Regions from separate parts of the Streptomyces sp. NPDC005761 genome, predicted to be linked through region 1. Evidence: riboswitches for the same ligand, from Rfam matches in the RefSeq annotation. Region 1 holds a riboswitch; each other region holds the start of a gene.
What was found. Region 1 has a riboswitch for cobalamin ahead of ABZ434_RS17225 (CbtB-domain containing protein). Riboswitches for the same ligand answer to the same signal wherever they lie in the genome.

Region 1 (3,395 bases):
CGTGCTCGACTCGTCCCTGCTGCGCATGCCGACGGTCGGCTTCATCACTCCGGACGATCCGATGTGGGCGACCGCACTGGACGCGATGGAACGGGAGTTGGTCAGCGACAGCCTCGTCTACCGCTACAACCCCGAGGCCTCGCCCGACGGCCTGCGCGGCTCGGAGGGGACCTTCTCCCTGTGTACGTTCATGTACGTCGACGCCCTCGCCCGGGCCGGGCGCACCGACCAGGCCCGGCTGGTCCTGGAGAAGATGCTCACCTACGCCAACCATCTGGGCCTGTACTCGGAGGAGATCGCCCTCACAGGGCGCCAACTGGGCAATTTTCCGCAGGCGTTCACGCACCTGGCCCTGATCGACGCCGCCATCACGCTGGACGCCAGGCTCAATGCGGCGAACGGGGGCAGCGGAGCGGGGTAAGGGCTCCCGCGAGGAGAACGCTGCCGGGCGACGGGCCCCGCCGCGCCCTGCCGCGACCGTCAGATCCTCGCCCCCGGTGCGAGTGGCCGGCCGCAGCGCAGGTTCCACCGCCCCGACCTGCCGCCGAGCTCCGTCACGGTCAGCGGGGCCACGTCCAGCCGCCAGAACGCCTGCGGCGGGAGGCCGAGCGCATGGACGACCGAGGCCCGGATCACGCCGGGTTCGACCACCCCCAGGACCCGGCCGGCGCTGTCCCCGTGGACGTCCGCCTCCGCCGGCCCCCGCACCCGGTCGGGCAGGGCGTCGAGCCACGCGCCCACTCGGGCGCAGAGCTCCAGCAGCGACTCGCCCCCGTGCGGGGCAGCCGCCGGATCCGCAAGCCAGGCCGCCACCCCGTCCGGCTCGCCCGCGCTCACCTCCGACAGCCGGGCACCGGTCCAGCGGCCCATCTCCCAGTCCCGCAAGGCGTCTTCGGTGGCCGACCGCAGCCCGAGAGCCTCCGCGGTCGCGGTGCAGCGCCGGGACGGCCCCCGCAGCCACCGGTCCGCGGTAGGCACCGAGCCGGCGGCAGCCCGTGCCTGCGCGAGCCCGGCGTTGTCCAGGGGGGCGTCACCGGCGAACCGGGCCTCGCGCAGTGCGGCGTTCATCCCCGGTGAGATCAACATCACCCGTACCGTCATACCCGCTCTCAACTCCCTGAACTGTGGCCACGTGGCCAAGCACACCATGGCATCCGGGGCCCGCCGGCCGGCCACGGGCACCATGGCGGCTGTCACGCCCAAGCGGTATGGTCGCGACGACACGACGAGGGTGTGACGGAAGTCCGGTGAGAATCCGGCACGGTCGCGCCACTGTGAACCCGTACCCGTACGGGAAGTCAGACCCAGCACCTTCGTCTCAGGCACCACGATCGGGACGCGTGTTCCCCCAGGAGGTTCTGCCATGGCACAGACTGCTGCCCCCGCGACAGTCACACCCGCCATCACCCCCATCTCGCTGAAGGCCATTGCCCCTTGGGCGGTCTTCTTCGGCGTCGTCATGCTGATCCTGCTGTACTTCGTCGGCGCCGAGCAGGGCGCCACCGCGCTCATCTCGGGCGAAGGCGTGCACGAGTGGGTCCACGACGGACGTCACCTCCTCGGTTTCCCCTGCCACTGATCCATCCGGCTGATCCAGGGGAATCCCTCATGAACTCCATATCTGTCAGAGCACTGCTGGTCCGCGGCATGCTGGCCGGCCTCGTCGCGGGCGCCCTCGCGCTCGCGGTGGCGTACTTCCTCGGCGAGTCGCGCGTGGACGCGGCCATCGCCCTCGAAGAGGCGCACAGCCACAGCCACGGCCACGACCACGGCGGCGGCGAGGAACTGGTCAGCCGGGGCATGCAGGCCACCGGCGGCCTCGCCACCGGTGTACTCGTCTTCGGCGTGGCCGTCGGCGGCATCGCGGCACTCGTCTTCTGTTACGCCCTCGGCCGGTTGGGACGGTTCGGCCCCCGGGCGACGGCCGCGCTGGTCGCGGGCGCCGCCCTGCTGACCGTGTACATCGTGCCGTTCCTGAAGTACCCGGCGAATCCGCCGGCGGTCGGCAACCCCGACACCATCGGCCGGCGCACCGCGTTGTTCTTCCTGATGGTCGCGCTGAGCGTCCTGCTGGCCGTGGCCGCCGTCATCCTCGGCAGGCGGCTCGCTCCACGCCTGGGCAACTGGAACGCCTCCGTCGCGGCTGCCGCGGGCTATGTGCTGGTCATCGGGCTGGCCTACGCCTTCCTGCCGTCGTTCAACGAGGTCGGAAAGGACTTCCCGGCGTCCCTGCTCTGGGAGTTCAGGCTGGCCACCCTCGCGGTGCAGATCACGCTCTGGACCACCTTCGGGCTGGTCTTCGGCCATCTCACCGAGCGGCTGCTGGCGCCGAGACCGGATACGGTCACGGCCCAGGACGGCAAGGCGAACAGGCCGGCCACCGCCGTCGGCTGATTCCGCGAGCACCACCCGCCCGTCACCGGGGCCGGACGCCGTGCCATGTGCAGAGCAGTCAGGACGCACGCGGTGCCGACATCACGCACAGAGCCCGCCGGGAACATCCCGGCGGGCTCTGTCGCGCGCGGAAACCGCCTCACTCCCGCCCGGCGGACCCGTCCCAGTCGATCCGGTAGTGCTTCAGCTGCGCGTCCTGCTTCACGAGACGCATGCCCGCCGCGGCCATGACGTACTGGGAGGCGACGTTGTCGAGGTCGGTGTCCCCGTGCACGCACGCGACGCCCCGGTCGCGGGTGAAACGCAGGAGTGCCCGGAGCGCCTCGGAGGCGTACCCCCGACCCCGCATCGATTCCACGAGCCCGTAACCGATCGTGACGTGGCCCTTCTCGTCGGGCGCTCCGTGGAACCCGGTTCCACCGATCACCAGCCCGTCCTCGCGGCGGCGTATCGCGTACGAACCGTACGGAGTGGGGTCGCCGGTGCCGGCGCATGTTTCCAGGAACCGGCGGGCCGCCCTCGACTCACCCGGCGAGGGATAGCCCGGAGCCCAGCGGGCACCGTCAGCCGGCTCGCCCGCTGCCACCTGCTCGGCGTCGGCAACGGTCATCGGGGACAGGATCAGCCGCGGCGTGACGAGGTCGGTCATGCCCTGTGAAGTATCACGGGGCACGTCCGGGACGCACCCGGATATCCGGGTGCGTCCCGGTGCGCGTGCCGCTCAGGCACCACCTGACGGGGTGAAGTCCCCGGACAGCGCGGCCGCCATCCGCAACTGCGTGCCGGCCTCGGCCTGTCGGCCCTGACGCTCCAGCGTCCGGCCGAGCATCAGCCGGGCGTACTGCTCGACCGGGTCGAGTTCCAGCACCGCGCGCAGCTCCGTCTCCGCCCGGACGAGCCGCGCCGAGTGGTAGTAGGCCCGCGCCAGCAGCAGCCGGGGCGCGACCTGCTCCGGAACCTCCTCGACGAGTCCGCCCAGAATCCTGGCCGCGGTCGCGTAC
Region 2 (3,395 bases), on a different contig from region 1:
CCGCTCCCGCTCCGCCCCCGGAACGACGATGCCGCGCCACGGGGTCAGCCGCAGTTCGCCGTCACCGCAGTGCCGGGCGATGTCCGTCAGCATCTGCCACGGCTCTGCGCCGATGCGCCCGAGCGGCAGGCCGGCCGACAGCGCGACCACGTCCCGGGGGCCGCTCACCGCGCCGGTGGCCGGAGCCGTGGAACCCTGTGGCGCCACCGGGGCGACGGTGCGCGTGGTACGCACTCCGGCCGCCCGCAACCGCCGTTCGACCTCGTCGACCAGGGGGCCGGCACCCGTCGGCAGATCAGCCACCCGCCAGGCACCGGAAGCGGGCGAGGCGTCCAGGAAGGCCTCGGCCGCGACGAGTGCGGCCTGCGGCGCCCCGGCGCCCGGAATCCGCAGCACGGTCTCCTCCGCGCCGATACGCAGAAGCGCGTTCCCCTCGCTCCGTGCCCGGAGGGTCACGTCAGCGCCGAGCGCGTCCACGTCACCGCGTCCGTCGTCGAGCGCGAACAGGAACCTGCCGGACAGACCGGCCGCCGCGTCACTCGCGCACAACAACGTGTCCAGCGCGGACAGCCACGGGCGGACGTCCCGCTCCCCGCGGCCGTCGAGCCCGGACAGCGGCGAGGCGACGACGTTACGGATCCGCTCGTGCCGTTCGGAGGGCAGCAGCCCCGACTCCCTGAGCCGGTAGGCGAGTTCGCCCCCGTGCTCCTGTCCCAGACCGCGTAGCTGCACATTGCCGCGGGAGGTGAGATGCAGCTCACCGTCGCCCAGCCGGCCGGCCAACTCCCGCAGCACATCCGCCTGGTCCGCGGTCAGTACACCCCCCGGGACGCGGATGCGCGCCAGAGCCCCGTCATCCGCCCGGTGGAGGCGCAACGTCCCGGGGCAGGCGTCGCCACGGGCCCGGGCTGACGCGTCTCCGGGCGGCGCAGGCGTAGTGGCTGGTCGGGGCATGGCGGCGAGCATACCGACCATCTCTTCAGTCCGTATGACCCACAGTTGGCAAGGGACCCTTACTATGCCTAGTGACGGGCCATCCGGCACGTCGTCGCCCCACACGGCGACAAGGGAGGAAGCCCGGTGAGATTCCGGCGCGGTCCCGCCACTGTGAGCTTGGTCCCACCGGCCGGGCGAGTCAGGAACTCCCTTCCCCGCACTCTCGGCGCCGGTCGAGCAGGGGGATCCGTTACGACACCGCCCGGGGCGTGGACACCCCGAGGAAGGCCAGACGCCGCATGATCCTGCTCCTGTCGACGTCCGACACCGACCTGCTCAGCGCCCGCGCCTCCGACGGCCCGGTCGCCTACCGCTACGCAAACCCCTCCCGGCTCCCGCTCCAGGACCTTCCGCAGCTCCTGGACGGTGCCGACCTGGTCGTCGTACGGCTTCTCGGCGGCGTCCGCGCCTGGCAGGACGGTCTCGACCAAGTCCTCGCCACCGGGCGGCCGGTCGTGGTCCTCACCGGTGAGCAGGCTCCCGACGCCCAGCTGATGGCCGCCTCCACCGTCCCCATCGGGATCGCCGCCGAGGCCCACGCCTACCTGGCCCACGGCGGCCCGGCCAACCTGGAGCAGCTCGCCCGGTTCCTGTCCGACACCGTCCTGCTCACCGGTCACGGCTTCGAACCGCCCGCGCCCGCACCCTCCTGGGGCCCGCTGGAGCGCACGCCCCGCGACGCGGAGGGCGGGCCCACCGTCGCGGTGCTCTACTACCGCGCGCACCACATGAGCGGCAACACCGCGTTCATCGAGACCCTGTGCCGGGCCGTGGAGGCCGAGGGGGCCCGCGTCCTGCCGCTGTACGTCGCCTCCCTGCGCACCCCCGAGCCCGAACTCATCGACGCACTGCGGGCCGCCGACTCGATCGTGACGACCGTCCTGGCGGCGGGCGGCACCCGGCCCGCCGAGGCGTCGGCAGGCGGCGACGACGAGTCCTGGGACGCCGGCGCCCTCACCGGCCTCGACGTACCGGTCCTTCAGGCGCTCTGCCTCACCAGCTCCCACACCGACTGGGAGGGCAACGACGAGGGCGTCTCACCCCTGGACGCGGCGAGCCAGATCGCCGTGCCCGAGTTCGACGGCCGCCTGATCACCGTCCCGTTCTCCTTCAAGGAGATCGACGAGGACGGCCTCCCGGCGTATGTCGCCGACACCGAGAGGGCGGCCCGCGTCGCCGGAATCGCCGTACGGCACGCCCGGCTCCGCCACATCCCGAACCAGAACAAGCGCCTCGCGCTCGTCCTGTCCGCCTACCCGACCAAGCACTCCCGGATCGGCAACGCGGTCGGACTCGACACCCCGGCGAGCGCCGTGGCCCTGCTGCGCCGACTCCGGTCCGAGGGGTACGACTTCGGTACGGAGGAGGTGCCCGGCCTGGCCTCCGGCGACGGCGACGAGCTGATCTACGCGCTGATCGAGGCGGGCGGCCACGACCAGGAGTGGCTCACCGAGGAGCAGCTGGCCCGCAATCCGGTCCGTATCCCGGCGGCCGACTACCGGCGCTGGTACGCGACGCTGCCGGCCGCACTCCGCGAGGCCGTCGAGCGGCACTGGGGGCCCGCTCCCGGCGAGATGTTCCTGGACCGCTCGCGCAACCCGGAGGGCGACATCGTCCTCGCGGCCCTGCGCCGCGGCAACCTGCTCATCCTCATCCAGCCGCCGCGCGGCTTCGGCGAGAACCCGATCGCGATCTACCACGACCCCGATCTGCCGCCCTCGCACCACTACCTGGCCGCCTACCGCTGGATCGCCGCCGCCGCGGAGGACGGCGGCTTCGGCGCCGACGCGATGATCCACCTGGGCAAGCACGGCAACCTGGAGTGGCTGCCCGGCAAGAACGCCGGCCTGTCGGCCGCCTGCGGTCCCGACGCGGCGCTCGGAGACCTCCCCCTCGTCTACCCGTTCCTGGTCAACGACCCGGGGGAGGGGACCCAGGCCAAGCGCCGCGTGCACGCCACACTGGTGGACCACCTCGTCCCGCCGATGGCCCGCGCCGACAGCTACGGCGACATCGCCCGGCTGGAACAACTCCTCGACGAGCACGCCCAGATCGCCGCGATGGACCCGGCGAAGCTCCCGGCGGTCCGCGCCCAGATCTGGACCCTGATCCAGGCGGCCAGGCTCGACCACGACCTCGGGCTCGAGGCACGCCCCGAGGACGAGGGCTTCGACGAGTTCATCATGCATCTCGACGGCTGGCTCTGTGAGATCAAGGACGTCCAGATCCGCGACGGCCTGCACGTGCTGGGCGGCGCACCCACCGGCCCCGCCCGGGTCAACCTCGTCCTCGCGATCCTGCGGGCCCGCCAGATCTGGGGCGGTACGACCTCCCTGCCGGGTCTGCGCGAGGCCCTGGGCCTGGACGAGTCGGCGGCCACCCGCACGGCTGCCGACGAC
Region 3 (3,395 bases), on a different contig from region 1:
CCCGCGATCGAGGCGATCGTCGCGGTCGGCGCGATGGCCAGGAGCAGCGAGTTGCGCATGCCGGTCTCCGCGACCCGGGCGCGCAGGGCGTCCCAGCGCTCCGGCCAGTGGAACTCGGTGTCGTAGTGGTCGGGGTGCAGCACACCGCGGGCGGCACGTGTCTCGGCCCAGGCGGGCAGCGGGCCGGAGCGCTCCGCGAGATCGCAGGACGCCTCGTAGGCGGCGAGCATGATCCGCTCGGAGATCTTCGTCGACAGGGCGCGGGCCTCGGGGGAGTCGAACGGCAGCCGCAGCCGGAAGAAGACGTCCTGGAGGCCCATGGCACCCAGACCCACCGGCCGCCAGCGGGCGTTGGACCGGCCGGCCTGCTCGGTCGGGTAGAAGTTGATGTCCACGACCCGGTCGAGGAAGGTCACGGCGGTGCGGACGGTGGCGTCGAGGCGCTCCCAGTCGATCGTGCCGCCCTCGACGAACGCGCCGAGGTTGACCGAGCCGAGGTTGCAGACGGCCGTCTCGCCGTCGTCCGTGACCTCCAGGATCTCGGTGCACAGGTTCGACGAGTGCACGACGCGGCCCGGCTCGGCGGTCTGGTTCGCGGTGCGGTTGGAGGCGTCCTTGAACGTCATCCAGCCCTGGCCGGTCTGGGCGAGGGTCCGCATCATCCGGCCGTACAGCTCACGGGCCGGCATGGTCTTGCGGGCCAGGCCCTTGGCCTCGGCGGCCCGGTAGGCGGCGTCGAACTCGTCGCCCCAGAGGTCGACCAGTTCGGGCACGTCGGCCGGGGAGAACAGCGACCAGGTGCCGTCCGCGTCCACCCGGCGCATGAACTCGTCGGGGATCCAGTGCGCCAGGTTGAGGTTGTGCGTACGCCTCTGGTCCTCGCCCGTGTTGTCGCGCAGCTCCAGGAACTCCTCGATGTCCGCGTGCCACGTCTCCAGGTAGACGGCGGCGGCGCCCTTGCGCCGGCCGCCCTGGTTGACCGCGGCGACGGAGGCGTCGAGCGTCTTCAGGAACGGCACGATGCCGTTGGAGTGCCCGTTGGTGCCGCGGATCAGCGAACCGCGGGCGCGGATGCGGGAGTACGAGAGACCGATGCCGCCCGCGTGCTTGGACAGGCGCGCCACCTGGTGGTAGCGGTCGTAGATGGAGTCCAGCTCGTCCAGCGGGGAGTCCAGCAGGTAGCAGGAGGACATCTGCGGGTGCCGGGTACCGGAGTTGAAGAGCGTGGGGGAGGAGGGCAGGTAGTCCAGTCGGCTCATCAGCCCGTACAGCGCGGTGACCTCGTCCAGAGCGCGCTCGGAGGTGTCCTCGGCGAGACCGGAGGCGACGCGCAGCATGAAGTGCTGCGGCGTCTCGATGACCTGACGGGTGAGCGGGTGGCGCAGCAGGTAGCGGCTGTGCAGGGTGCGCAGACCGAAGTAGCCGAAGCGGTCGTCGGCGCCGTCGGCGAGCGACCGCCCGACCAGCGCGTCCAGGGCGGCCGCGTGGAGCGTGACGAACTCGGCGGTGCGGTCCGCGATCAGGCCCTCACGGTGCCCGACGGCGACCGAGGCGGAGAACGACGTCGCGCCCTGCCCGGCCGCCTCGTCCGCGATGGTGCGGGTGAGGAGACGGGCGGCGAGCCGGGAGTAGGCGGGGTCCTCGGAGATCAGGCCCGCGGCGGCCTCGGTGGCCAGCGAGCGCAGCTCGGCCTCGTCCGACCGGGCGTTGCGGCCGCGCAGCGCGGCGGCGGCGACGCGTCCGGGGTCGGTGTCGGGCAGATCGGCGGTGAGGTCGGTGAGGGTCCGCAGCAGTGCGGTCCCGGGTCCGTCCTTCGCGGGTCCGCCGGACCGGGCCGCCTCGGCCTCGGCTGCTTCGGACTCGGCCGCTGAAACCGGATCGGCTGGCGCGATGGTCACGCGGTGCTCTCCCTCGCTCGGCTCGGGGCCTTCGGGGAGCGGGGGCAGCCGGGCGGGGCGCGGCAGGGCAGCGCTCCGTGCGGCGTCCACCGGCCCATCCACGAGGCCCGGACGTCTGGGCATCCGGATCGGTCGAGCCGGATGCGCTGTCGGCAGGATCTCGGACTCAGGGGTGCGCAAATGCGCACCGAACACACCGTTGCGGGACAGTTCCGGATTCGCACCGGATTTCCCTGCGGCGACAGCGAGCACGAGCATACATGTGGGGGCTGCCGGATGCGGCAGCCCCCACATGTTGTGTCGTACGTGGCCCCAGCGCGCTCTCACGCCACGGGACGGAGCTCCAGACGGTAGGTCAGCAGCTTCAGGTCGGCGATCGGATTCCAGTCCCTCTCGGGGGTCCGTACGAAACCGAGGCGCCCGTAGATCCGGTGGGCCCCGAGCATCCCCGGCTGCGTCGACAGGACGAGCCCCGTGACCCCCGCGGTGCCCCGTGCGCGGTCGATACAGGCCCGTACGAGCGCCTCGCCCGCCCCGGCGCCACGGGCCTCGTGGGAGACCGCCAGCATCCGGAACTCGGCCTCGTCGGCCGCCGCGATGTCGGCCCACGGGTTGCCCGGCGGGGCGTAGGTGACCCCGCCCAGGACGCGGCCCTCCGCATCGGCGGCCACCAGCACCTCGGCCTCGGCTGCGCGGCGGGGCACGTCGCGCAGCTGCACCAGGTACGGATCGTCGGCGCCGAAGTCCAGGAGGCCGTCGCCGAGATAGGCCTGAGCGGTGATCTCGCCGAGGAGCGCGTGCTCGGCAGGCTCGACCGGCCGGATCGTCATGTCCATACGTGGCAGTGTGCCGCACGCACGGGCCGGGGCCGCAAGGGCTTTTCCGCCCCGGCTCGCGAACGGGCCGCCGCACCCTCGCGGAGGGTGACGGCGGCCCGTTCACGCAGGGCGCAGGTCAGTGACCGCCGGCCGCACCGGCGGTGGCCGGCGGGAGCTCCGTCTTCACACCCGGGTCGCCCGCGTCCGCGGTGTAGTCGCCCGGGGAGGTCTCGTCGACCCCGGCGGGCGCCTTCACGGCGTTCAGGACGAAGGTGAGGACGACGACGACCACGACGTTCAGCACGAAGGCCGTCAGACCGATGTAGCCGATCTCGCCGATGCCCGGGATCTCCTTGGAGGACCCGCCGAAGTGCTTCTGGGTCGGGCTGGCGACCCCGTACGCGGCAGCCGTTCCGTAGACCATGCCGACCGCCCAGCCCGCGAGCAGCGCCCAGCGGTGGAACCACCGGGTGAACAGCCCGCCGACCAGGGCCGGCATCGTCTGGAGGATCCAGATCCCGCCGAGCAGCTGGAAGTTGATCGCGACCGTCTTGTCCATGGTGAGGACGAAGGCGAGCGCGCCGACCTTCACGAGCAGCGACACCAGCTTGGAGACCTTGGTCTCCTGCGCGGGTGTGGCGTCGGGCTTCAGGAAGTCCTTGTAGATGTTGCGGGTGAA
Region 4 (3,395 bases), on a different contig from region 1:
ACGGTGGACAGGAGCGACTCCTGCCGGCCGCCGTGGTAGCCGCGGGCACTCATTTCGCCGACCGGACGCCCCATCAGGACGACCTGACTGGAACGGTCGCTGCCGGGCTTGAGCAGCACCGGGTTCATCAGGGCGGTCGGCTCCACCCGGGCGGCCTGGGCCTGCATGGCCTGGGCGCGGCCGATCTCTGCCCCCTCGCGGGTGACGAAGGAGTTGAGCGACATGTTCTGCGCCTTGAACGGCGCGACCTTCACGCCCCGGCGCACCAGCCAGCGGCAGATGCCCGCCGTGACGACGCTCTTGCCCGCGTCCGAGGTGGTTCCGGCGACCAGCAGTCCGCCGCTCATGTCGGTCTCCGTCCTGAGAGTCGAGGTGCTGCGGTACGAGGTGCTGCGGTACGAAGTCCTGTGGTGCGGGCGATCGGCGCACGGCCGCCCGCGATCCGCCGAGCCGCGAGCCCCGCGCCGAGCCGGGCCGCCACGCTGACGCCGAGGGCCAGCGCGCTCACCCGGCGCGACAGCCGTACGGCCCGCTCGATGTCCTCGGGCTCCACCGCGCGGCCCGTCCCCCCGTTGAGCACGGGACGGTGCTCGACCCGGCCGTCGTAGGCGAGCGTCCCGCCGAGCCGCACGCCGAGCGCCCCCGCGAACGAGGCCTCCACCGGCCCCGCGTTGGGGCTCGGGTGCTTGGCCGCGTCCGCCTGCCAGGCGTGCGCCGCTCCCCGTGGCCGCCCCCCGGCGGTCACGGCGAGCAGAGCGGTCAGCCGCGCGCCCGGCCAGCCCATGAGGTCGTCGAGGCGGGCCGAGGCCCAGCCGTAGCGCCGGTAGCGGGGTGACTTGTGGCCGACCATCGCGTCGAGCGTATTGGCGGCCCGGAAGCCGACGAGTCCGGGGATCCCGCCGAGCGCGCCCCACACCAGGGCGCCCACCACGGCGTCCGAGGTGTTCTCGGCGACGGACTCCACGACGGCGCGGGCGATCTGCGGACCGTCCAGGGACTGGGGGTCGCGGCCGCACAGATGCGGCAGCCGCTCACGGGCCAGTTCGAGGTCCCCGGCGGCCAGGGCGTCACCGATGGACCGGGCCTCGCGCCCCAGCGACGTACCACCGACGACGGCCCAGGTGGCGGCGGCGGTCAGGGCGACGGACGCGGCGGGGTGGCGGCGCAGCGCACGGGAGACCAGCGCGGCACCCCCGGCGGCACCTCCGGCGCAGACCAGGGTGTGCAGTGCGCCCCACCCGCGGTGGTCGCGCCACAGGCGGCGTTCGACGCCTGCCGCGGCCCGCCCGAAGGCGGCGACCGGGTGCCCCCTGCGCGGGTCACCGAGCAGCAGATCGCCGATCAGACCGGCCGTGGCGCCGTACGCGAAGATGCGATCGGCACGCACGCTTCAGCCGGCCGTCGCGCCTCGAAGGGTCCTCGTACAGGCCATTGCTGGCAGGAGCAACGCGGGAAGAGACGCACGGCGGCCGGGCATGGCGATATGTCCTCACTCAGGGTCCGCGCCCTGGTTCGACGTGACGGCGACGAGAGTCTCCTGGCTTCCGGATCCGCAGTTCCCCCGGCCTTCCAGTCCGCTCGCGTGGACCGTGACTTCCGTGGTGGGGGACTGCTCCCCGGTGACAGTGGCGGGACCGCGCCGGATTCGCACCGGCTTCCTCTGCTGTCGCCGTAATGGCTCCGGCAGTCCACCACGCTGTGCGAACGCCCGTCAACTTGCCGTTGACCTGCGACGGTCCGGTGTGCTGAGACGCACATCGGGCCGGACGCGCACGAGGTGCGGCCGGCCCGATGCGGGTGGGAGTGGTGGGGCTCAGGCGACGATCAGATAGATGCCGTAGGCCACGGCCGCGGCGCACAGTCCGAAGCAGACGTACGCGCCGGTGCGGGCCAGCATGAGCGATCCGCCTGCGGAACCACCCTGCGCGGCCGGTTCCGGCTGCTTGGAGAGGCCGACGATGCCGAGGGTGAAGAGTCCCACGAGAGCGACGGTGGCGACGAGGGAGACGCCGAAGACGGTGCCGAGGGCTGCCCAGTCGATGTTCATGTGGATCTGTCCTTACCGGAGCTCTTGGGGTCCCTAGACCGTGGCGGGTCGGGCCGGGTCGGTGACCGGTCCGGCCGGGGCCGGGATGGTCGCCATGAGGTCGTGGGTCTGGGCAGCCGCGGTGGGCGGCGGGCTGACGGCCGCGATGGCGGTGGTGACGACGCCCGCGGGCTCGGCGTCGGCGTCGGACGGGGCGACGTCCCCGTGCCCGACGGGCTTGCGGCGCGACAGCATCCAGATCGCACCGGAGCCCGCGACCAGCAGCGCCGCGACGACCACGACACCCCAGGTGCCCTGCTTGGTGAGGAGCTCGGCACCCGCGCCGACCAGACCGGCGGCCGGCAGGGTCAGGCCCCAGGCGACGAACATCCGCGTGGCGGTGGACCAGCGGACCACACCGCCCTTGCGGCCGAGGCCCGCGCCCATGACGGCACCGGAGCACGACTGGGTGGTGGAGAGGGAGAAGCCGAGGTGCGAAGAGGCCAGGATGACGGTGGCCGCGCTGGTCTGTGCGGCGAAGCCCTGCGGAGGCTTCAGTTCGGTCAGACCGCTGCCCATGGTGCGGATGATGCGCCAGCCGCCCAGGTAGGTGCCGAGTGCGATGGCGAGGCCGGCGCACACGATGACCCAGACCGGCGGATTCGACCCGGGGGCGAGGACGCCACCGGTGACCAGGGCGAGCGTGATGATGCCCATGGTCTTCTGCGCGTCGTTGGTGCCGTGGGCGAGCGAGACGAGCCCGGCGGAGGCGATCTGGCCGGCGCGGTATCCCTTCGCGGTGGCCTTCTCCTGGGCGCCGCCCGTGACCTTCCCGCCGATGCGGTACGTCAGCTTGGTGGCCAGCAGCGCGGCCAGGCCGGCGACGACCGGCGCGGCGACCGCGGGGAGCAGCACCTTGGTGACGACGGTGCCGCCGTCGACCGACGACCAGCCCGCGGACATCACCGCGGCGCCGATCAGGCCGCCGAACAGTGCGTGGGAGGAGCTGGACGGCAGGCCGACCAGCCAGGTCAGCAGATTCCACAGGATGGCGCCGACGAGCGCCGCGAAGATGACCTCGGTTCTGAGCCCGTCTTCGTTGATGATCCCGCCGGAGATCGTCTTGGCGACCTCCACCGACAGGAACGCGCCTACGAGGTTGAGAACGGCGGACATGGCCACCGCTGTCTTGGGTTTGAGTGCGCCGGTCGAGATGGTCGTGGCCATCGCGTTGGCGGTGTCGTGGAAACCGTTCGTGAAATCGAACACTAGAGCTGTCACGATCACAATCGCGAGCAGCAGCGTGATGTGTTCCATTTACCCAGGCAATCGTTCGACGTCAGTGGCACGTGGACCGTAGGCAATCCGG

Region 2: another riboswitch for cobalamin. It lies ahead of cobN (cobaltochelatase subunit CobN); the one in region 1 lies ahead of ABZ434_RS17225 (CbtB-domain containing protein).
Region 3: another riboswitch for cobalamin. It lies ahead of ABZ434_RS20610 (ribonucleoside-diphosphate reductase subunit alpha); the one in region 1 lies ahead of ABZ434_RS17225 (CbtB-domain containing protein).
Region 4: another riboswitch for cobalamin. It lies ahead of ABZ434_RS28410 (cobalamin biosynthesis protein); the one in region 1 lies ahead of ABZ434_RS17225 (CbtB-domain containing protein).

What each region holds. Positions count from the first base shown of each region.
Region 1 is NZ_JBEXXX010000016.1:47,205-50,599, forward strand. It holds gene ABZ434_RS17215 (glycoside hydrolase family 15 protein) at 1-421, shown strand, start outside; gene ABZ434_RS17220 (histidine phosphatase family protein) at 481-1,101, opposite strand; adenosylcobalamin (AdoCbl) riboswitch at 1,225-1,318, shown strand; gene ABZ434_RS17225 (CbtB-domain containing protein) at 1,364-1,579, shown strand; gene ABZ434_RS17230 (CbtA family protein) at 1,609-2,394, shown strand; gene ABZ434_RS17235 (GNAT family N-acetyltransferase) at 2,534-3,043, opposite strand; gene ABZ434_RS17240 (tetratricopeptide repeat protein) at 3,116-3,395, opposite strand, start outside.
Region 2 is NZ_JBEXXX010000012.1:70,056-73,450, reverse strand. It holds gene cobG (precorrin-3B synthase) at 1-966, opposite strand, end outside; cobalamin riboswitch at 1,013-1,165, shown strand; gene cobN (cobaltochelatase subunit CobN) at 1,236-3,395, shown strand, end outside.
Region 3 is NZ_JBEXXX010000022.1:7,575-10,969, reverse strand. It holds gene ABZ434_RS20610 (ribonucleoside-diphosphate reductase subunit alpha) at 1-1,898, opposite strand, end outside; cobalamin riboswitch at 2,032-2,169, opposite strand; gene ABZ434_RS20605 (GNAT family N-acetyltransferase) at 2,222-2,734, opposite strand; gene mctP (monocarboxylate uptake permease MctP) at 2,853-3,395, opposite strand, start outside.
Region 4 is NZ_JBEXXX010000040.1:32,273-35,667, forward strand. It holds gene ABZ434_RS28405 (cobyric acid synthase) at 1-347, opposite strand, end outside; gene ABZ434_RS28410 (cobalamin biosynthesis protein) at 344-1,387, opposite strand; cobalamin riboswitch at 1,531-1,662, opposite strand; gene ABZ434_RS28415 (hypothetical protein) at 1,814-2,047, opposite strand; gene ABZ434_RS28420 (inorganic phosphate transporter) at 2,081-3,343, opposite strand.